DNA from 2 places in the Peribacillus sp. FSL K6-1552 genome. Region 2 is predicted to be linked to the other one. Evidence: riboswitches for the same ligand, from Rfam matches in the RefSeq annotation. Region 2 holds a riboswitch; the other holds the start of a gene.

Region 1 (7,981 bases), 2.6 Mb from region 2:
TACAATTTTTTGGAGAAATTCTGTCAAATCTAAAATCGATTTAGGGTACGGAGAAACAATAACCATACTGAATGAGATGTTGAAAAATTGCCATCCAAGTAATGAAGAAAAAGTAATTAAAGAAATAAGGGATGCAAAAATGAACATTGGTTCAACTATATTTAATTGGGTAGAAGAAATTATCCTTGATAATAAAAATATAACGTTGATTTTGGAGTAATCCTTAATCAAGTAAAGGGTAGCGTTAGTTGAATTAAAAAGGGAACTTAATATGTATCAAGAGTTCCCTTTCTTAATGTATACATATCAACATTTAGATTTAACATCGCCTATACATAAAAAGCTTATAGACTTGTCCCTAAAAAAGGGGACTTTGTCTACAAGCTAAAAGGCCTTAATTTATCTTTAACTTTCGATTGCTCTTACTCTCATCCACATTATCGGATGGATCACCCCAACATTCCACATTCTTCAAACCTTTAATATTGTTTACATGGAAAACTGGGTTTTTTCCACTCTTCTTTTGTTTTTGATAATCGGCTAGTGCAGCAAATGCAATTTTTCCAAGTAATGCTATGGCGATTAAGTTGATAATGGCCATTAACCCCATCAGCAAGTCAGCTAGACCCCATACAAACTTGAGTGAAGCAAGCGAACCGAAAATCACCATCCCTACGACTGCGATACGATATAAGTTTAACCAAACTTTATTTTCATTAATAAAGCCAATGTTCGACTCTCCATAATAGTAGTTACCAACTATGGAACTAAAGGCGAATAACAGTACGATAATGGCAAGGAAAATGCCAGCCCAAGATCCTAATGCCGTACCAAGTGCATTTTGGGTAAGGACTATACCATCTGTTTCCTTCGATGTATACAGGCCTGAGACCAAAATGATGAAGGCGGTCGAACTACAAATGACAAGTGTATCCACAAATACACCAAGTGACTGAATGAGCCCTTGTTTTACCGGATGACTGACATCTGCTGTCGCACCTGCATTAGGGGCACTACCCATCCCGGCTTCATTAGAAAATAGACCTCTCTTGATTCCTTGCATCATGGCAGCGCCTAATGCTCCACCAGCAACTTCCCTTAATCCATCAAAAGCACTTTCAAAGATTAAAACAAAAACACCCGGTAACTCGGTAATATTCATGATAATGATAATCAACGCTACTATCACATATGCTCCTGCCATAATCGGTACGATGACTTCAGATACTTTTGCAATCATTTTAATGCCTCCAAAAATGATGACAGCCGTAACAAGAGCAAGGATGATTGCCGTAACCCACTTATCGATCCCAACCGATTCATTGAACGCACTTGTGATCGTGTTGGCTTGTACAGAGTTGAAAGCAAGCCCAAATGTAAGCGAAATCAATACAGCGAACGTGATACCCATCCAACGGGCATTCAATGCTTTTTCCATATAATAAGCAGGGCCACCTCGGAATGTATCGCCATCCTTGACCTTATAAATTTGTGCAAGTGTACTTTCAATGAAGGCAGAGGCAGACCCGATAAGTGCTATTAACCACATCCAGAAAACGGCTCCTGGACCACCCATTGTGATGGCTATGGCAACACCTGCAAGGTTACCTGTTCCAACCCGTGAAGCAGTACTGATGCAAAAAGCCTGAAACGATGTCACCCTTTTTTATCCGCTGTGGCACCTTCTCCCAAAAGCCGCATATAAAAAAACACCCTAGATCTAAAGATTCAGGGTGTTTTTCTGTTTAATTCACTTTTTCAAGAAGTATGTTTCTTCTCTTCACTCCCTGAAAATCGCGGAAAACCAATCAAAATGGCTATGACTCCACAAATCCCAATTAATACTGGATAAAAAGAATAGGGTAAAATACTTACAGGTGAAATTTGTGCTACCCCCGCCGCAACAAGCAGTTGTGCCCCGTATGGAATTAACCCTTGAATACAACAAGCAAAAACGTCAAGCAAACTCGCCGATTTACGGGGATCGATGCCATACTTTTCCGCAATGTTTTTGGCTAGCGGACCGGCAATGATAATAGAAATCGTGTTATTTGCCGTAGATAGATTTGTCAAACCGACCAGACCGGCAATGCTGAATTCAGCACCTTTTCTTGATTTGCTATTACGGGTCACGACGTGGAGAAGATAATCGATGCCGCCGTTATGTTTGATGACTGACACCATACCAGCAATTAAAATGGCAAGAAAAGAGATCTCATACATTCCCGCCATTCCATCCCCAATTTTTTGAATGACTCCCATCAGTTGATAACTACCATCCGCTAACCCGATAATTCCGGCAAACACAATACCGATGGAGAGGACAAGGAACACATTGACTCCAGCTAATGCAGTGATCAAAACGCAAAGATAAGGTAGAATCTTCACCCAATTATAGGAATGTTGAGAGATAGCTGCTTGTTCACCCATTGTTAAAAAACCAAGGATGACACATGTGATGATGGCCGCAGGTAAAACAATGAAAAAATTCACTTTAAACTTATCCTTCATTTTCGTTCCCTGCGTTCGAACAGCTGCGATTGTCGTATCTGAAATGAAAGATAGGTTGTCACCAAACATCGCACCACCAATAACGGCAGCCATTGAAAGGGCAAGCGAAATATCGGTTTGTTCACTAATTCCTACACCTATAGGTGCTAGCGCTACGATTGTTCCCATGCTTGTCCCCATAGATAGAGAAATAAAACAAGCGATAATGAAAATACCTACCATTAATAGATTTTGCGGAAAAACCGATAACGCAAGATTCACCGTTGATTCTACCGCACCCATTCCATTCGCCACTTCTGAAAAAGCACCGGCCAAAAGGAAAATGATAACCATTAACATAATATTGGAGTCCCCGGCACCTTTACAAAAGATTTCAACTTTTTGATTGAAAGACTCTTTTCGATTCATTGCCAATGCAGCCGCTGATGCAATCGCAATCGCCACAATCACCGGAAATGAATAAAAATCTCTTGTAATAACCCCGGAACCTATAAATAAAATTAAAAAAACGACAAATGGGACTAAAGCCCAAGGATTCCCTTTATTGTTTGTACTCATGATGAACACCTCTTTTTATTTTTCCCATGACAAATATGTCACAGCCCTTTTTCATTGAACTAATTCGGTAAAAAAATTCTAGTAAGATCCAGCATTTCTTTCATATTATTGTAAGCATGACTCCAAAAGCATAATAGCCAATACAAAGCTAAAGCTAAACCCTTGAACGTGAAAAAAGACCTCTTCTATTAAACAATAAGAAGAGGTCTTTTAATCTATAAAAAACACCCTCCTCATCTTTCAGGCGTATTCGCCTGCTGGATTTGGCACAGCACTCCTATTAAGTCTGCTGCCGAGACATCTTCGGGCCAGTCCCTCCGTCTCTCTTGATAAGAAGATCCAAATTACGTAATGATATTATCAAATGTTCCGATGTCTACGAGTAAAGAATCAGGCAGGTTAACAAGTTCACTGCATTGTTCATTGCTAAGTTGTCTTTTTGCAGCCCTAGCTTTTCATCCATTCACTCTAGGAAAGTGACATCGATACCCGCATCGAAAAGCAAATATAAGAGTACAGTATTTTGTGTATTTCCGCAAGGTGTAGCCTAAAGTATTTTATAAGGAGGTTTTTTCAAATGAGTAAAGAGGAACTTATGAACGATGATAAAGTACTTCATCTTTAATAGGAAAAGAGAAAAACAAAAAGAGGTCCTAGGACCTCTCAGCAAATTTGGTGTATTAACTTAGGTGAATTATTTTTAGGTGAGTTCACATCAGTTGATACCTCAAAAGCTTCCATCTGTTCAGTATCAAATGATTTTAAGTATTGCTGCAGATATGCAGTATCATTAATTGAAGGATCCAGCCAAGTCTTTTCATCTTCAGGTTTAAGTATAACTGGCATGCGATCATGAATACTAGTCATTAGCTCATTCGGAGTAGTGGTAATAACTGAGCAGGAATATATCGTGATACCTTCAGGTGATTTCCATGATTCCCAGAGACCAGCCATTCCAAATGGGGCATTACTTTTAAGTTTTATTCGCATAGGTATTTTTCGTTCTGGTGCCTTCTTCCACTCATAAAAAGAGTCGGCAAGTATCAAACACCGTTTCTTCTTATACGAATTCTTAAAACTTGTTTTCTCAGCAATGGTCTCCGCTCGGGCATTAATCATCTTGTAGCCCATTTTCTCATCTTTTGCCCAGTAAGGTATGAGTCCCCAACGAAGATATCCAAGTCGATTCCTAGATCCGTCATTAATAACGGATAAGACAGAGTGAGAAGGTGCTATGTTGTAGCTGAATTGGTACTCGGCATTAAATGGAGCTTGAATATCAAACCTGTCAATTATTTCTTCAATGTCAGTGAAAAGGGTGAAACGCCCGCACATAATATCGCCTACTGTTTTAAGATTTATTATGATTGTAACAAATGGAGAGTTCAGTAACAAATTAGCGTTCTAAAATCCTAATGTCAGTAAAAGGTTGATTAAATAATTCGCTAGTAATCAATAGTGTGCCAAGGACTTCTCTTTCATCTTCAGCTTTAATAATTTCTGACAGAATTAATGTGCTGCCATTCTTAACTGTAACATTATATTCATTCAAAGTTTCACCCCCTGATAAGACTTGATAATTGTTATTATAAACCAAAAACTCACTTGTAAAAACTAAAGAGCACCGTCATCAATTAACTAAACGAAAGGAGAAAAGCATTGAAAACATACGTTCAATTATGCATTTTTTTAATCTAGTGATCAAGTGAAGCGTTAATTTCATCTCGTAGGATTACTAGTTATTTACACGAAATCCCCAACCAGGTTCTCATAGTTAATTCGTTTTTTGTCTACTTCATATAGGCTACACTAAAGCCCATAATTTCGTTGATTATTACTGAATGATTTATTATTTCAACACAAGTATGCGCTCGTTTTAATTACTTATATGTATAGAGTGATCGCTATTAATCTATAACTGGGGATCAGCTTCAAAAATTCACCCTTTTCTTATTAACTTAATTTCATTTAAAAATTAAATGTAAAAAATATAATCCTCTGGTAAGACCCTTTTTAAGAACTTCTTTGTTCTTTCTTCTTTTGGTTTCACAAAAATATCTTTAGGTGATCCTTCTTCTACTACTACACCAGCATCCATAAATATTACTCTGTTTGCTACATCCTTTGCAAAAGACATTTCATGCGTGACTACTAACATGGTTGTTCCTTCTTTTGCTATTTGCTTCATTACTGTTAAAACTTCACCGACTAGTTCAGGATCAAGTGCAGAAGTTGGTTCGTCAAATAGAATAATGTCAGGATTTAAAGCAACTGCTCTCGCAATACCAACCCTTTGTTGCTGACCACCTGATAGTTCAATAGGGTAAGCATTGTATTTTTCTGACAGACCTACTTTATCTAATGCTTTTTTACCAATCTCATTTGCTTCTGCTTTCGCAATCTTCCTTCCAATAACAAGACCTTCTGTCACATTTTCTAATGCCGTTTTATTATTAAACAGATTATAATTTTGAAATACAAAAGCTATCTTTTGCCTAATTCCATGAATCGCCTTTTTTGATGCTGTTTTAAGATTTACATCAATATCCCCAAAAATTGCATGTCCTTGATCTGCTTTTTCAAGAAAGTTAATGCATCGAAGTAATGTTGTCTTTCCTGAACCGCTTGGGCCCAGAATTACTACCACGTCACCCTTTTCTATTTTTAAATCTACACCTTTTAAAATCTCATTTTCTCCGAATGATTTATGGATATTTGTAATTTCTAACATCATGGCCACCTCCTGCTTCATTTCAAATACCTACTGCTCTATACCTACTTAAACGTTTTTCATACAGCTTAAATAAATACTCTACTAAACTACATAAAATCAGGTATACAAGAAAAATATCAATATAAGCCTCAACATAATTGTAGCCTACATTGGCAGCTACCTTGGCTCTTAGAGTAATTTCTTGCAATGACAACGCATATCCTAGAGATGTTGCTTTAATTAGATTGACTGTTGCTGTACAAATATTTGGTAATGCTACAACTAATGTCTGTGGAATGATAATTCTTCTAAATGCTTGGACATTTGTTAATCCGACTGAATAAGCAGCTTCTAGTTGTCCCTTACTCACTGTGCTTATTGCTGAACGAAACACTTCTATTAGAATAGCTGTCGTATTCAATGAAAAAACAATGAATGCGTACCAAATCGGATTTACATCGTATACATTCATTTCGATGTTATACTTATCAAATATCGAAGCTAGCAATAAGGGTACACTGCTATAAATAATAAAAATTTGAATTATGACAGGAGTTCCTCTTACAAAGGAAACATATATCTGTGCTACACGATTTAAAACCGGAATTTGATTTATTCTTGTTAAAGCAAGCAAAAATCCTAACGGAAGCGCAACAAGTAAAGCTACAATTGTAATGAATAACGCGGTGGGCACCCCTGATAATGCTACAAAAAAGGTTTCCACTAAAAATTTATAATCCAATCCTTCTGACACTCTGTCACCCCCTATGTAGTTGTTATCACTTGTTTTCCTTTACTAAATACCTTCTCTAATTTTAAGAATAGTTGTTCAATAGCAATTGATAATATCCAGTAAATAACAGCTAAAGCAAGATAAATTTCTAATGCATGAGTATTATAATTCCCAGCGATTATAAGCTCTGCTTTCCCCATGATATCTATCAATCCGATTGTATATGCTAGGGCCCCTTCTTTCATCAACTCAAGTAAGCTGTTACCGAAGTTTGGTAAAGCAACTACAAAAGCTTGCGGTAAAATAATTCTCCAGTACGCTTGTGTATTACTTAATCCTACACTTACTGCAGCTTCAAATTGCCCTCTATCTATAGATTCATACGATGTTCTGATAACCTCAGACATGGCAGCTGCAAATTGAAGCGAAAAGGTAATAACAACAAATACCGCTTTGTCAATGTCATTTAGGTTTACGCCAAAATTATCTGCAATTGCCGGAATCCCATAATAAGTTAGAAATAGGAGAACAATAGATGGTGTACATCTTAATATTGTTGTATAACCATTGGCAATTTTCTTAGCAATTTTACTATTTCCTATTTTCATTGCTGCTAAGATGAAACCTAAGATTGTCCCGAATATGACTGAGAGACCAGCAACCATTAATGTTACTTTTAGAAAAGGAATTAACATTGGTACTGACTCAACTATGTAACTTACATCAAAGTATTTCTCCATGTTTCACATCCATCTTCTTTTTCCTATTGAAAGGGTTCAATATTCAAAACGTAATCATTCTTCAATATTAGAGGTATATATACAAAAACTTGCCACTTCTTTACTTTTTAGGTTTGAGTTGAGGTTACTCACCAAAAACCTAAAATAAGAAAGTGACAAGTATAGCCTCAATGATTTACTTTTTTCAGGCTCTGTTAGATTAAAATGTTGTTATCTTTTTACAGTTTCCAATACATCAAACAAATCTCTGCCGTAAAATTCTGTACTTAACTGATTTGTCTTCTTTTCTTCTTTTAACTTTTTGATTGCTACATCATAAGCGTCTGCAAATTCTTGTTCTTTTTTGTTAAACAATGGCCAAGTTTTGATTACTGCGAATTCATTGTAAACGAGATCATTTTTTAAATTATGATATGGGCCATCTTCTGCTACTTGCTTCTTAAAAGCTCCCTCAATTGCTATTCCACCGTCTACACGACCTTCGTTTACCCATTGAACTACATCAACTGTGAATGCATCTCCGGCTTTTAATTTTACTTTATTGTCCTTATTGGCCTGGTTATATTCATCAACAATTGTATATTGCGCGTTGTTTGCAGCAATTGGTGCTAAAGAAAAACCAGCTGAAGCAAAGTCTTTTAGATTTTTTATCTTTTCATTTTCTTTCTTTAACACAAGTCCTGCACTGCTTAACCCAAGGAATTCTTTAGGAAAGATAAACTTCTC
Region 2 (7,981 bases):
ATCGGATAACAAACGATATCATACTTGGAATTATCACTTACGCAATCACTTTGGACATAAAGTTTTTAAGGTTGCTCTAGACGGCGGTTTTGACTGTCCGAACCGTGATGGCACCGTCGCACATGGAGGCTGTAGCTTCTGCAGTGTCTCTGGATCGGGAGACTTTGCAGGTAACCGCGTTGAACCGCTCGATGTCCAGTTTAAGAAAGTCAGTGAACGAATGCATCATAAATGGAAAGACGGAAAGTATATGGCCTATTTCCAAGCGTTCACGAATACGCATGCACCCGTGGCAGAGCTTCGTGAAAAATACGAAAGCGTACTGACTCAAGAGGGTGTCGTCGGCCTCTCCATTGCGACACGGCCGGACTGTCTGCCAGATGATGTAGTCGAATATTTAGCGGAACTGAACGAGCGCACTTACCTCTGGGTGGAGCTTGGCCTGCAGACCGTTCATGAAAAAACCGCCACGATGATCAACCGTGCTCATGATTTTGATTGCTACAAAGAAGGCGTTGATAAACTGCGCAAACATGGCATTCGAGTTTGCTCCCACATCATTAATGGCCTTCCTCAAGAAGACTACGAAATGATGATGGAAACAGCTCGTGAAGTCGCGAAACTAGATGTGCAGGGCATTAAGATTCACTTACTTCATCTATTAAAAGGGACGCCCATGGTCAAGCAATATGAAAAGGGCCTGCTTGAATTTCTTGACCGTGACGATTATGTCAATCTTGTTTGTGATCAGTTGGAAATAATCCCTCCTGAAATGATCGTTCACCGCATAACTGGAGACGGTCCGATTGATTTGATGATTGGCCCGATGTGGAGCGTCAATAAATGGGATGTATTGAATGCCATTGATGCCGAATTGAAACGCCGCAACAGCTGGCAGGGGAAAAATTATCATATGGAGGTACCATCACGATGAAGCTGGATCGCATTTTGCCATTCGCAAAACTTCTGCTTGAAAAAGCAGTTCAACCCGGGGACATTACCGTTGACGGCACTATGGGCAACGGCTTTGACACTGTCTTTCTTGCAGGACTAACTGGTGAAAAAGGGCATGTCTATAGTTTTGACATTCAAGAAGATGCCATTCAAATCACAGCAGCCAAACTGAAGGCTGAAAGTATGCATGAACGCTGCACTCTCGTTCATGACGGACACGAGCAGATGAACAAATACATCAGCAAAGAACATTTTGGGAATATTACTGGAGCTATTTTTAACCTGGGCTACCTTCCTGGTGGAGACAAATCAATCGTCACCCAAGCTAATACAACGATATCTGCAATTGAACAGCTGTTCGAAATGATGGCTCCAGAAGGTATCATCATCCTCGTCATCTATCACGGTCATCCAGAAGGTGCTACGGAACGGGACGCATTATTACACTATGTTCAGGATCTCCCTCAGCAAAAAGCCCATGTCCTGAAATATGACTTCATTAATCAAACCAATAATCCGCCATTCATAGTGGCAATTGAAAAGAGATAACCACAATTAACACCGTTCATTAAAACGGTGTTTTTCATATTCATCGAAAATCATTCCCATGTGTTATGAGTAAGCAATAGTGCACATGTTACAGGGCAAGCCAGTGACTATTACCAAAAAATATGATTTTTTTCCTCTTTGTTAAAGCAAACTTCCTGATAAGAATGAACAAAAAAAGCAGTCATTACTAAATTCGCTCTAGATTACATTTACTTTGAACACCTTTCCCCTTAGATAGGTTGAGATATATTCACCCCCTTGTTAAAGGGATACTATTCTTATTGCAAACAAATCATCTTAAAATATTACCAAACAGAACTTTTTGAATTTTTAGTCTATAACTATTATAATGATTAAAAACAGATAAGTAGGTGCAGAAAAATGGAACATTTGTCGACTGCAATACTGACAGATATATTGACTGAAAAAATCAAACGAGACACAAGTGAAGAATATGGAGAATTTGTCAGCTCCCTTAACTCATTAACAGAGAAACAAACAACGGTAGAAGACCTGAAACAGTTTGAAAATCATTTTGATAAATTCCTGCCTCAACTCGATTTAGTGATTTCCACTCAAGGACATGAAGAGATCATGAATATGAAGGCGACCCTCTTAGACCTATTCGCGAATGACTTAAGCTTCAAATCAATTTACCTTTTGTCTGTTGCCTTATCCAATAAAAAAGAACTTACACACTTGAACCAATTTATGTATCCGGTTACTTATTGGGCACCCGTCATTAAGTCGAACGAATTACTTACAAACGCTGGATAAAACAAAAAAGCTGCTGATAATCGCTTCAGCAGCTTTTTATATTTATCCAGCAGTATGTACCTTCAAACAACATACCCTAATATTTTTAAACGATTTTCAACAAAACTCAATGCGTATTGGAATACGTCATCCCGCTCTGGTTCGTTGAAGATTTCGTGATAAAGTTTTGGCCATTCTTTGTATTGTTTTTCACTAGCCAAGTTATAATTAAACCACTCACGAACCGCCTTTTTATTCACGATTCGGTCATCTCCGCCTTGCATCAACAAAAGAGGCACATCCTGAAATTCAGGAATCTCTTCAAAGGCATCCTTCATAGCCTGTGCAAGCTCACGATACCAGCGAATCGAAACCTTTGTAATGTATAATGTATCATTTTTATCTGATTCACGGACTTCAGAACTTCTCGTAGCCATTTCAGGTGTTAAGCCGGAATCGACTCTGAACTTAGGCATCACGAGGTTCAAACCATGCGAAATGGCTGTTAAGAACTTGCGGGGCTTCGTCACGAGGCCCAGACATGGTGAAGATAAAATCACCCCTGCAATGTCCCACTCTTCTTCCTGAAGTAAGCGTATCGAAATCAAACCACCCATGCTGTGTCCAAGCAAAAAGACTGGCAGCGAATATTCGAAGGCATCTTCTATCCAGCTTTTTACTTCGTCTAAATATTCGTCAAAGGAATCGATATGTCCCCGGTAGGCACGAGTTGTCATCCCCTGCCCAGGAAGGTCGCCCATGACAACATGATATCCGGCTGAAAGCCACATTTGCGTTACCCACTTATATCGGCCGTGATGCTCCATTGCCCCATGAATGATGACAATGACGCCTTTTGCGTCTCCTTCTGTCTCCCATTTCCACATTCGAAATCCCCCTTTCACTTTTCTCTTGTTGTATACGATCAAAGATAGCTGAAAAATAATATATATAAATTATAACCATATTCATGATTTTCGACAAAAAGGAACTCTAACAAGTTCTACATTTTTATTATAAATAGCCAAGTCTATTTACATACGGTATATTAAAATAATACATAAAAACATCTACTTCGGAAAGGAAATGATTAAAAATGATTATTTATCCATTTAAAGGTAAAGAACCTGAAATCTCTGAAAGCGCTTATATTGCTGAAAATGCAGTCGTGACAGGTGATGTGAAAATCGGCGACGAAACGTCAATCTGGTTTAATACCGTTATACGTGGCGACGTAGCCCCTACTATAATCGGTAATAAAGTAAGTGTACAAGATAACAGCGTTCTTCACCAAAGTCCAAATAATCCATTAATTATCGAGGACGAAGTAACCATCGGCCATCAGGTTATTTTACATAGCTGTAAAGTTCGTAAAGGAGCTCTAATCGGCATGGGCTCGATTGTACTTGATGCAGCAGAAATCGGGGAAGGAGCTTTTATCGGTGCTGGAAGTCTTGTTCCCCAAGGCAAAGTCATACCACCAAACACATTGGCATTCGGCCGTCCAGCTAAAGTCGTACGCGAAATTAACGATGAAGATCGCAAGGATATGGAACGTATCGTCCGAGAATATGCTGAAAAAGGACAATACTATAAACATGCAGAACGCATTAAATAATTCATGTAAACTCACGAGTAAACTTGCATAATTCACGAGTAAACTTGCATAATTCACGAGTAAACACTAAAACTCACGAGTAAAACTACATAATTCACGAGTAAAACACTAAAACTCACGAGTAAAACTACATAATTCACGAGTAAAAAACTAAATGGCTGGTTTAAATAGGATTTCTTGAATTATTCCCTCTGTCGACAAATTTAATCCATTTCACAATTGAAAAAGGTGCCTCGCTAGTTGCGAGGCACCTTTTACTTTTATTTGATTACGCTTGTGCTTTTAAAATCTCAGCTTTATCTGTGCGTTCCCAAGGAAGATCAACATCTGTACGGCCAAAGTGTCCGTAAGCAGCTGTTTGTTTGTAGATTGGGCGACGAAGATCAAGCATTTTGATGATACCAGCTGGACGCAGGTCGAAGTTAGCGCGTACTAGATCAACTAGTACTTCTTCGCTTACTGTTCCTGTTCCGAATGTATCAATCGAGATTGATACAGGCTCTGCCACACCAATTGCGTATGCCAATTGTACTTCCGCTTTGTCAGCAAGGCCAGCAGCTACGATGTTTTTCGCAACGTAACGAGCAGCGTATGCCGCAGAACGGTCAACTTTTGTAGCATCTTTACCGGAGAATGCACCGCCACCGTGACGAGCGTATCCGCCGTACGTATCAACAATGATTTTACGTCCAGTAAGACCAGCATCCCCTTGAGGTCCGCCAATTACAAAACGGCCAGTTGGGTTAATGAAGTACTTAGTCCCAGCATCGATTAATTCAGCTGGTACAACTGCTTTAATCACATGTTCTTTTAAGTCAGCTTGAATTTGCTCAAGAGTTACTTCTGGATCATGTTGTGTTGAAATAACAATTGTGTCAACTCTTACAGGTTGATTATTTTCATCATACTCCACCGTTACCTGTGTTTTACCATCAGGACGTAAGTAAGCAAGCGTTTCTTCTTTACGAACTTGAGACAAGCGGAATGAAAGTTTATGAGCTAATGAAATCGGAAGTGGCATAAGCTCTTCTGTTTCATTGCAAGCAAAACCGAACATAAGCCCTTGGTCCCCTGCACCGATTGCATCGATTTCTTCATCTGACATAGTTCCTTCACGAGCTTCCAACGCTTTGTCTACGCCAGCTGCGATATCAGCAGATTGCTCATCAATAGAACTCAATACGGCACAAGTTTCAGCATCGAAACCGTATTTCGCACGTGTGTAACCAATTCCTGCAATCGTATCACGAACGATACGTGGAATATCCACATAAGCGGACGTTGTAATTTCACCAGCAACAAGTACAAGACCTGTTGTTACACTTGTTTCACACGCAACACGTGCATTTGCATCCTTAGCAAGGATAGCATCTAAAATGGAATCTGAAATCTGATCACAAATCTTGTCCGGATGGCCCTCTGTAACAGATTCAGAAGTAAATAGACGTTTCTTTGACATCATATTTCCTCCTTGGAAGTTAGTATGTTGTAGGCAAAAGCCTGATTTTTTACGGAACTCGTTTTCCCTTATTAGCTTCAACTATAGACACAGAATTACTAAAAAACACAAAAACCTTCCCTGGCAAATGAGGAAAGGTTTAAAATTCTGTCATCTATCCTTTCACTCTTATCGTTCAAGGGTTTTTTACCTTGCTCAGGTTAGCACCATCACCACTATTCCTTGAAGAACTATCGCTTTATTTTCGGCGATTGATCTTGGAGTCAAGTTCAATATGGCAGGTTGCTGGGTTTCAAAGGGCCTGTCCCTCCACCAACTCGGGATAAGAGAATCCGTACAATTTAAGATATTATCGTATTTGGTCGGATTCTGTCAATGCTTTTCGAAAAAGAACATTTTTCCCCATCACAGCTTTCACGAAAAAAAATGTGCTAATGCTCTGTCATTATTGGATTTTCGATGTAGAAAACAAACGAAAATGTAGAAAATTACCATAGATATAAGAACTTGAAAAAGCGGACTTCGAACCGCATAATAACTTTTTAGGATTTTGCCTTTTGATGTAATAGCAAGTTGTTCTATTCTTAATTTCTTCCTATTAAATAAAAGAATCAAACCTTTTTTATATTCCTGAAACGAGACCCATTCGATCAAGATTCTAATCTTGATAATGGGCTTTCTTCCTAATTACACCACCCAGTTCAGATTCCTCCATTCAAGTATATGCAGGAACCCGTACTCGGTTCATAACGCATTTTAAAAAATGATTAAGGAAACCATATAAAAAATATCACAAAAAAAAATAAATAGTATAGACTATTTAAGTGAATGTGTTATACTAATTGTAATATAAAAACTTAAAACAAAGGAAGGTACCTCATATATGAATTCTGTAGATGTTTCTAATGAGTTACACCAATTATTGGCAGGAAATAATGTGCAAACTCAACTTTCAGTTCCCCAATTGGTTGAAAAAGTATTAAGCAGAAACGAAGGCGTTTTGACATCAACTGGCGCAGTAAAAGCTGAAACAGGCAAATATACTGGCCGTTCACCTAAAGATAAATATATCGTAGACGAAGCTTCTGTGAAAGACAAAGTAGATTGGGGTTCCGTAAACCAACCAATCTCTGAAGAAGTATTCAATAAACTATATAATAAAGTAGTTGACTACCTAAAAGCAAAAGAAGAGATCTTTGTTTTCAAAGGTTTCGCCGGCGCGGACGAAACATCACGTCTTCCCATCCAAGTTGTAAATGAATATGCTTGGCATAATCTTTTCGCTCACACTTTGTTCATCCGTCCAAATGAAGAAGAACTAAGAGGTCACGAATCAGAATTCACGATTCTTTCTGCACCTAATTTCAAAGCAGATCCAGAAGTGGACGGAACTCAATCCGAAACATTCATCATCGTGTCATTTGAACGCCGTACTATCTTAATCGGTGGAACGGAATATGCAGGTGAAATGAAAAAATCGATCTTCTCAATCATGAACTACCTACTTCCAGAGGCTGGAATACTTCCAATGCATTGCTCTGCTAACGTAGGACGTGAAGGAGATGTCGCTTTATTCTTCGGACTGTCTGGTACTGGTAAAACAACTTTATCTGCAGACACTAATCGCAAACTGATTGGTGATGACGAGCACGGCTGGTCTTCTAACGGTGTATTCAACATCGAAGGCGGCTGCTATGCAAAAACAATTAACCTTTCACGTGAAAAAGAACCGCAAATTTTCGATGCCATCCGTTTCGGTGCCGTATTGGAAAACGTAGTTGTTGATCCGGAAACACGTGAAGCAAACTACGATGATAGTTCATTAACAGAAAACACTCGTGCTGCATACCAAATGCAAGCGATTGATAACATCGTGAACCCAAGTATCGCAGGACACCCAAATACAATCATTTTCTTAACTGCTGATGCTTCAGGCGTACTGCCTCCAATCAGCAAACTTTCTAAAGAACAAGCAATGTTCCATTTCCTAAGTGGGTACACAAGTAAATTGGCTGGTACTGAAAGAGGAGTAACTTCACCAGAAGCTACATTCTCAACATGCTTCGGTTCACCATTCTTACCTCTTCCTGCTACACGCTATGCTGAAATGCTTGGAGATAAAATTGACGAGCACAGCGCAAAAGTATACCTTGTCAACACTGGATGGACTGGCGGTGCATACGGAACTGGTAGCCGTATGAAACTTGCTTACACTCGTGCGATGGTACAAGCAGCACTTGAAGGCGAATTAGCAAACATCGAGACAATCAAAGACGATATCTTCGGTTTGGATATTCCACTTCATGTTCCTGGTGTTCCTGACGAAGTGCTTCAACCAATCAAGACTTGGGCAGATCCTGCTGCATATAAACAAACAGCAACAGCTCTTGCTGCTCAATTCCGTGCAAACTTTAAAAAATTCGGAAACGTTCCAAGTGAAATTGAAGAACTTGGCGGACCGACTGCTTAATCTTAATAAATAGAAAACAAAAGGACCAAGCGAAACTTGCTTGGTCCTTTCTTTATAAACTGACTAATCTAAACGATAAATCGACCATCACGATCTCACTCCTGTAAAAGCCACATTAACCTGAAGCGCCAGTATTTTTGAATTAAAAACAGCCAAGAGGCTGTCACCTATGTTC

The links. Region 2 has a riboswitch for S-adenosylmethionine ahead of metK (methionine adenosyltransferase). Riboswitches for the same ligand answer to the same signal wherever they lie in the genome.
Region 1: it holds a riboswitch for S-adenosylmethionine, as region 2 does, so the genes downstream of both, NST21_RS12475 (Na+/H+ antiporter NhaC family protein) here and metK (methionine adenosyltransferase) in region 2, are expected to answer to the same signal.

Annotation. Positions count from the first base shown of each region.
Region 1 covers NZ_JBBOST010000001.1:2,570,544-2,578,524, reverse strand. The annotation lists gene NST21_RS12485 (hypothetical protein) at 1-220, shown strand, start outside; gene NST21_RS12480 (alanine/glycine:cation symporter family protein) at 395-1,660, opposite strand; gene NST21_RS12475 (Na+/H+ antiporter NhaC family protein) at 1,759-3,069, opposite strand; SAM riboswitch class I at 3,300-3,405, opposite strand; gene NST21_RS12470 (SOS response-associated peptidase) at 3,733-4,404, opposite strand; gene NST21_RS12465 (hypothetical protein) at 4,466-4,621, opposite strand; gene NST21_RS12460 (amino acid ABC transporter ATP-binding protein) at 5,045-5,800, opposite strand; gene NST21_RS12455 (amino acid ABC transporter permease) at 5,823-6,536, opposite strand; gene NST21_RS12450 (amino acid ABC transporter permease) at 6,548-7,255, opposite strand; gene NST21_RS12445 (transporter substrate-binding domain-containing protein) at 7,466-7,981, opposite strand, start outside.
Region 2 covers NZ_JBBOST010000001.1:5,130,010-5,137,990, forward strand. The annotation lists gene NST21_RS24525 (TIGR01212 family radical SAM protein) at 1-934, shown strand, start outside; gene NST21_RS24530 (tRNA (mnm(5)s(2)U34)-methyltransferase) at 931-1,503, shown strand; gene NST21_RS24535 (hypothetical protein) at 1,885-2,280, shown strand; gene NST21_RS24540 (alpha/beta hydrolase) at 2,343-3,146, opposite strand; gene NST21_RS24545 (gamma carbonic anhydrase) at 3,359-3,877, shown strand; gene metK (methionine adenosyltransferase) at 4,146-5,339, opposite strand; SAM riboswitch class I at 5,502-5,665, opposite strand; gene pckA (phosphoenolpyruvate carboxykinase (ATP)) at 6,220-7,806, shown strand.